Regions from separate parts of the Nocardiopsis sp. NPDC006832 genome, predicted to be linked through region 1. Evidence: riboswitches for the same ligand, from Rfam matches in the RefSeq annotation. Region 1 holds a riboswitch; the other holds the start of a gene.
What was found. Region 1 has a riboswitch for cobalamin ahead of metE (5-methyltetrahydropteroyltriglutamate--homocysteine S-methyltransferase). Riboswitches for the same ligand answer to the same signal wherever they lie in the genome.
Positions count from the first base shown of each region.

Region 2: it holds a riboswitch for cobalamin, as region 1 does, so the genes downstream of both, ABZ717_RS20590 (ribonucleoside-diphosphate reductase subunit alpha) here and metE (5-methyltetrahydropteroyltriglutamate--homocysteine S-methyltransferase) in region 1, are expected to answer to the same signal.

Region 1 covers NZ_JBEYLC010000106.1:13-3,601, reverse strand. The annotation lists gene metE (5-methyltetrahydropteroyltriglutamate--homocysteine S-methyltransferase) at 1-1,007, opposite strand, end outside; cobalamin riboswitch at 1,148-1,371, opposite strand; partial or broken gene ABZ717_RS27620 (polysaccharide deacetylase family protein) at 1,598-3,589, shown strand, end outside.
Region 2 covers NZ_JBEYLC010000047.1:3,963-7,551, reverse strand. The annotation lists gene ABZ717_RS20595 (hypothetical protein) at 25-588, shown strand; cobalamin riboswitch at 980-1,184, shown strand; gene ABZ717_RS20590 (ribonucleoside-diphosphate reductase subunit alpha) at 1,340-3,589, shown strand, end outside.

The DNA.
Region 1 (3,589 bases):
GTGAGCTCGTCGGTCAGGGCCAGGAGGGTGCCCAGTTCGGCGACGGCGGCCGGCAGGTCGGTGCGCCAGACGTTGCGGCCGTCCACCACGCCCGCGACCAGGCGGGTGGAGCCCAGCCCCGAGACGGCGGTGAGGTCGGAGGCACCCTCGGAGTCGGTGACCAGGTCCAGGCCCACGGCCTCGACCGGAGAGTCCTTGAGCACGCGCAGGGCGGCGGCGCCGATGGAACCGAAGTAGGTGGACACCAGGAGCGAGGGACGCTCGGTGAGCGACCCCAGGCGCTGGTAGGCGCGCTCCAGGTGGCCGACGGCGGCGCGACCCTCGTCGGTGGCCAGGATCGGCTCGTCGAGCTGGACCTCGGTGACGCCCGCGGCCGACAGGTCGCTCAGGAGCTTGGCGTAGGCGTCCAGGAGCTGGTCGAGGAGCTCGATGGGCTCCCAGCCCTCGGGAGCGTCCTCGGCGGCCTTGGCCAGCAGCAGGAAGGTCAGCGGACCGACCAGGACCGGGCGGGTCTGGAAACCGGCCTCGGCGGCCTCACGGAACTCGGCGAGGGGCTTGTCGCCGACCAGGCGCGGGCGGGTGCTCGGGGAGAGTTCGGGGACCAGGTAGTGGTAGTTGGTGTCGAACCACTTGGTCATCTCCAGCGGCGGCGCGCCCTGCTCGCCGCGGGCGAGGGCGAAGTAGCGGCGCAGCTGCTCGTCCCGCTCCTCTGCCTGGGCCGGGGAGGTGAAACGGGCGGGCACGAGGTCGAACAGGACCGCTGTGTCCAACACCTGGTCGTAGTAGGAGAAGGTGTTCGACGGGATGTCGTCCACTCCGGCCTCGCGCAGTCGGGCGTAGACGCCCTTGCGCAGGTCGGCGGCGACGGCGTCGAGTTCGGCGGCCGTGGTGTTGCCCTTCCAGTAGGACTCACTGGCGCGCTTGAGTTCGCGGGCGGGGCCGATGCGCGGGTAACCGTGGACCGTGGAGCGCACGGACGGCCCGGAGGCCGCGGGGTTGCTGACCATGAAGCTTCTCTCCCTCGTCGAAAGCCGGGTACCGGCCACGAGAGCGGGGCGAGGAGCGCGGCACGACGAGGGGCTCACCCGGGGCGCACGTGCCTGACGACCTCGGCCCTCCCTCGGGGCGCGGGACCACCGGCGGCACAGGCGCACCACCGGGTGGAGGCAGGTCTTCGGACTCGTGGGCGTTTCCGACGTCGTGCGCCGGTCGTCCTAATGATCACCGCTTCCCGGTTTTCCGACTTTTCCGGTCGGATCACCAGTGCTTATGGCGACGCTCGTTCCCACATACCGCTGCGGGGCAGTCCCGGATTCGCACCGGGTTCCCTCTTTCGACACACTCCGACCGACCGGAGCGGGCTCCGGGAGTCGATGGTGGGAGTGTGTACCTTCCACGCCTGCAAGTATAGGGAGCACCCCCTTCGCCCCTGCACCCGGCGTGACCCCTTGGCCCGGAGCACACCAGCGAACCCATTTCGTGTGCCCGGCATCACACCCGATACCAGCGTTACGCGAAAGACCCCCGTCCTTTCGCGAACGTTCGTCTGACGATGAGCGTGGAGAGCCCCCAGGTGAAGCAGCAAGACGGTCCCAGCATGGCCCCCGACCGCCCCGTTCTCACGGCAGCGATCGCGATGGTCGTCCTCTTGGGACTGGTGCTGTCGGCGACACGACCACCGGGCCTGCCCGAGGACGGAGTCATCGAGAGCATCACACGGAACGTGGCGGTGGACACCGACGACGACCTTCCGGCGGAAGGTTCCGAGGAGGGGACGACCGTGGTGGACACGGCCGCGCTCCCCGGCACCGAGGAGGCCTCGGTCGACTACGAGGGCGACAGTGAGGTGGCCGTCGCCTACCCGGCCATCCCCAACGCCGACCCCCTCACCGACTTCCTGGACCGCACCCTGACCGACCAGGTGCACGCCTTCGACGCCGCCAACCCCGGCGCGGCCTCCTTCGAGGGCGAGTGGCGGTTGACCGCCGCCGGTGACGGGGTCGTGGGCGTGCGGATCACCACCACCGAGACCGACTCGGAGGAGACCCGCGTCGGTCACAGCACCTACTGGTACGAGACCGACGACGGCTCGGTGCACGGTTCCAGCGGCCTGCTCGCCGGACAGGACGAGCTGGCCGCGCTCAACGACCGCGTACTCGAAGAGGTCCCGGACACCGTGGCGGCGGTGTCCCTGTACCCGATCAGCGGCCTTTACGACTCCCTCGCGTTCAGCCCCGAGGGCGACCTGATCGTGGAGTTCGACGATGGACAGGTCGCGCCCACCTCCGAGGGTCGCGTCGGCGTCGTGATCGAACGCGACGAGGCCGAGGAACTGCTGTCGGAGTTCGGGGTGCGGGCGCGCGACGCCGCGACCAAGGGCGTCGAGGAGTTCACCGTGGCCGCGGCCCCCGAGGCGGAGAAGGATGGCACCGGCGTCGCCTCCCCCGGTGAGATCTCCCCCGTCGACGACGGGATCGACTGCACCGACCCCGAGACGCGCTGCGTGGCGCTGACCTACGACGACGGCCCCGGCGGCCGGACCTCGGAGCTGCTGGACACACTCGCCGAGCACGACGCCAAGGCGACCTTCTTCGTCACCGGCCACCCGGTGATGGAGGACCCGTTCACGGTGCGCCGCACCTACGCGGAGGGCCACGAACTGGCCAACCACACCCTGGCCCACCCCGACCTGGCCACGCTCGGCGCCGGAGGCGTGCGCGCGGACCTGGACCCGGTCCAGGCGCTGGTGTACCGGGAGACCGGATACACGATGGACCTGATGCGTCCGCCCTACGGTTCCACCAACGACACCGTCGCCCAGGTCACCGAGGAGATGGGCATGGCCCAGATCCTGTGGAGCGTGGACACCAACGACTGGAAGGACCGCAAGGCCGGTGTGGTCGCCGACCCATTACTTTATATTGCACCTTATTCTGGTGTAACTATGGGTGAAGAGTTCATGTTTAATGGAAAACATGTTCTTATCGTTTACGATGATTTAACTAAACAAGCGGCAGCATACCGTGAGCTATCATTATTATTACGTAGACCACCAGGTCGTGAAGCATATCCTGGGGACGTGTTCTACTTACACAGTAGATTATTAGAAAGAGCTGCAAAACTTAACGATGATCTTGGAGGCGGTTCAATTACTGCTTTACCAATCATTGAAACTCAAGCTGGCGATATCTCAGCATACGTTCCAACAAATGTTATCTCAATTACTGACGGACAAATATTCTTACAATCTGATTTATTCTTCTCAGGTGTTAGACCAGCGATTAATGCTGGGCAATCAGTATCTCGTGTTGGTGGTTCAGCTCAAATTAAAGCGATGAAAAAAGTTGCAGGAACATTACGTTTAGACTTAGCTTCATATCGTGAGTTAGAATCATTTGCGCAATTTGGTTCTGATTTAGATGAATTTACAGCTAAAAAATTAGCGCGTGGTGAACGTACTGTTGAAGTATTAAAACAAGGTCAAAATAACCCACTGCCTGTAGAACACCGCCTTCCTCGTGCCGGGGCTGACCATCGCCGTGCGCGACGAGCGGACCGAGGGCGACCCCGTCTACACCGAGGAGTTCCG
Region 2 (3,589 bases), on a different contig from region 1:
GGGAGAGCGAGTTGGGATGGGGCGATGCGGTTGACCCACGTGACGACGGCAGAACTCGACCGGTTGGAATTCCACGCCGTCCGATCCGGTGAACACGGCCGGACCGCCGCCCGACTACTGGACCTGGCCAACAGCGTCGACGCCGGTAGCGAGGTCACGCGGGCGGAGCTGTTCGTACGCGCCGGAGAACAGTGGGAGATCGCCCAGGAGTTCGAACGCGCCTGTTCCGCCTATCAGCGGGCCATAGACGATGGTGGCCCCACCGTGGTCGACGCGCACGCCCTCAGCGCCGGCGCCCTGTTGCAACTGGACGAGCGGCAGCAGGCCGAGGGGCACCTCAAGCGGCTGGAGACCGGTGAACCGGTCGGATTGCCCACCCACATCCACGTCACCGAGGCGTTGTACGCCCACGACGACCTGGAGGGCGCCGAACGGTGGGCCACCGTGGGCGCCCGACGACACGCCGGGCGCCCACAAAGTCCGTGCGATCGGGATCTGTTCCTCGAACTCCTGCGGATCCGATTTCGGATCAGGGCCGACCTCGGGCTGGCGGAGGATGATCTGGACCTCCTTCTCGACCAGGAGTGACCGCGCGATCCGACGAGATCGTAGGCGATCGGAGCGGGCGGCCTCCGGTTCGGTCGTCCCGCGCGTGTCCCGTGGTGGCGGGTTTCGGGGTGGGGCGGCGGCGCGGGTCGAGCACCGACAGACCGGGATCGGCCGGCCGCGAGTGAGGTTTCCTACCCTGCCCAGAGGTGCCGTGGCGGACACCCGGGCGAGGTGCCGGGTGCGTTCGTCCCGGGAACGTCCTAGGCTGTGACGCGCCCCCTTCGGGGACCCCTCCCGATACCGTCGCGCAGCCCCGTTCCGGCGCTTTCATACCACGCCCGGGAGGCGTGTTCGACGATCGTCGAAGAATCTGAGAAATCAGCGACACGCCATCATCTTGCGGTGTTCCAAGCCGCCATCCCCTAGATGTAGTATCTGTCCCGCTGGTGGTTCACCGGGCTCGCAAGGGGCCGGTGACGCGAGAGGGAACCCGGTGCGAGTCCGGGACTGCCCCGCAGCGGTGAGTGGGAACGAAGGTCGTCACGCGCACCGGGAACCCCCGAAAGGTCCCGGGAAGCGACGGCTCGGTAGGGCGCCCACGAGTCCGAAAACCTGCCATCGGCACACACCCCCAGGTGTGTACAACGTCGGGGCTTCGAGGGAGAGTCGCCGCGACCCGACGATGGATCGCACGCATCCGGTGCGGCGATCCATCGTTGTGAGCCGCACGCTTGTCACTTGTGCCCCCGCACCCCCACCGGGACTCTTTTACCGAGGTTGGAGCCGCTGTATGACCCTTGACGTCGAGGCCGTGCCCGCATCCGTTCGGCCCGGACCGAACAACGAGGGCGGTCGTCCCGCCGCCGTCGACCGGATCGAGCATGTCGTGGCCGAGGCCTGTGCACGGCTCTCCGGCGTTTCGGCGGAGAAGGTCCTGACCGAGGCGCGTCGCGGGTTCTACCCGGGCATCGCCGACGCCGAGGTCGAGCTCGGCGTCGTCATGGCCGCCCGCAGCTTCGTCGAGGTCGACCCGAACTACTCCTACGTGGCCGCTCGCCTGCTGCTGGACAAGCTCCGCACCGAGGCCCTGAGCTTCATCGGCGGCGCTCCCGAGACCGCCACCCAGGCCGACATGGCCGAGGGCTACGCGGGCTACCTGGCCGCCTACGTCGGTCGTGGCATCGACCTCGGGCAGCTCGACCCCGCCCTCGCCCGGTTCGACCTGGGGCGTCTGGGCAAGGCCCTGCACCCCGAGCGCGACGAGCAGTTCACCTTCCTCGGCATCCAGACCCTGTACGACCGCTACTTCCTGCACAGCGACGAGGTCCGCTACGAGCTGCCGCAGGCGTTCTTCATGCGCGTCGCGATGGGTCTGGCCCTCAACGAGGACGACCGTGAGGCCCGCGCGATCGAGTTCTACGAGCTGCTGAGCTCGTTCGACTTCATGGCCTCCACGCCCACCCTGTTCAACGCGGGCACGGTGCGCGCGCAGCTGTCGTCCTGCTTCCTGACCACGGTCGGCGACGACCTGCAGGACATCTTCCACGGCATCAGCAACAACGCCATGCTGTCCAAGTACTCGGGCGGTCTGGGCAACGACTGGACCCCGGTCCGCGGCCTGGGTTCCCACATCAAGGGCACCAACGGCAAGAGCCAGGGCGTCGTCCCGTTCCTGAAGATCGCCAACGACACCGCGGTCGCGGTCAACCAGGGCGGCAAGCGCAAGGGCGCGGTCTGCGCCTACCTGGAGACCTGGCACATCGACATCGAGGAATTCCTCGACCTTCGCAAGAACACCGGTGACGAGCGCCGCCGCACCCACGACATGAACACCGCGAACTGGGTTCCGGACCTGTTCATGCAGCGTGTGGAGGAGCAGGGCACCTGGACCCTGTTCTCGCCGGACGAGGTCCCGGACCTGCACGACAAGTACGGCAAGGACTTCGTCGAGGCCTACGAGAAGTACGAGGCCGAGGCCGAGGCCGGTCGTATCAAGGTCTCCAAGAAGATGCCCGCCGTGGACCTGTGGCGCCGCATGCTCACCATGCTGTTCGAGACCGGCCACCCGTGGATCACCTTCAAGGACCCGTCCAACCTGCGTTCGCCGCAGCAGCACAACGGCGTGGTGCACTCCTCCAACCTGTGCACCGAGATCACGCTGAACACGAACAAGGACGAGGTCGCGGTCTGCAACCTCGGTTCGGTGAACCTGCCCCAGCACGTGGGCCCGGACGGCGTCGACGTCGAGCGTCTGCGTCGTACCGTCCGCACCGCCGTGCGCATGCTCGACAACGTCATCGACGTGAACTTCTACACGATCCCCGAGGCGCGTCGCGCGAACATGCGTCACCGCCCCGTGGGTCTGGGTCTCATGGGCTTCCAGGACGCCCTGTTCAAGATCCGCACGCCCTTCGCCTCCGAGGGCGCGGTGAACTTCGCCGACGAGAGCATGGAGCTGATCAGCTACTACGCCATCGAGGCCTCCATGGAGCTGGCCGCCGAGCGCGGCTCCTACGAGAGCTTCGACGGTTCGCTGTGGAGCCGCGGCATCCTGCCGATCGACTCCCTGAGGCTGCTGGCCGACTCCCGCGACGGTGCCCTGGAGATGGACCGCGGCGAGACCCTGGACTGGGACTCACTGCGCGAGCGCGTCAAGACCACCGGGATGCGCAACTCCAACGTCATGGCGATCGCGCCCACCGCGACCATCGCCAACATCACCGGTGTGAACCAGTCGATCGAGCCGGTCTACCGGAACCTGTTCGTCAAGTCGAACATGTCCGGTGACTTCACCGTCGTCAACGACTACCTGGTCCGCGACCTCAAGGAGCGGGGCCTGTGGGACGACGAGATGGTGTCCGCGCTGAAGATGCACGACGGCAGCCTCGGTGAGATCGACCGGGTCCCGGACGACCTCAAGGCGCTGTACGCCACCGCGTTCGAGGTCGACCCGACCTGGCTGGTGGACGCGGGTTCGCGCCGTCAGAAGTGGATCGACCAGGCCCAGTCGCTGAACCTGTACATGGCCGCGCCCAGTGGT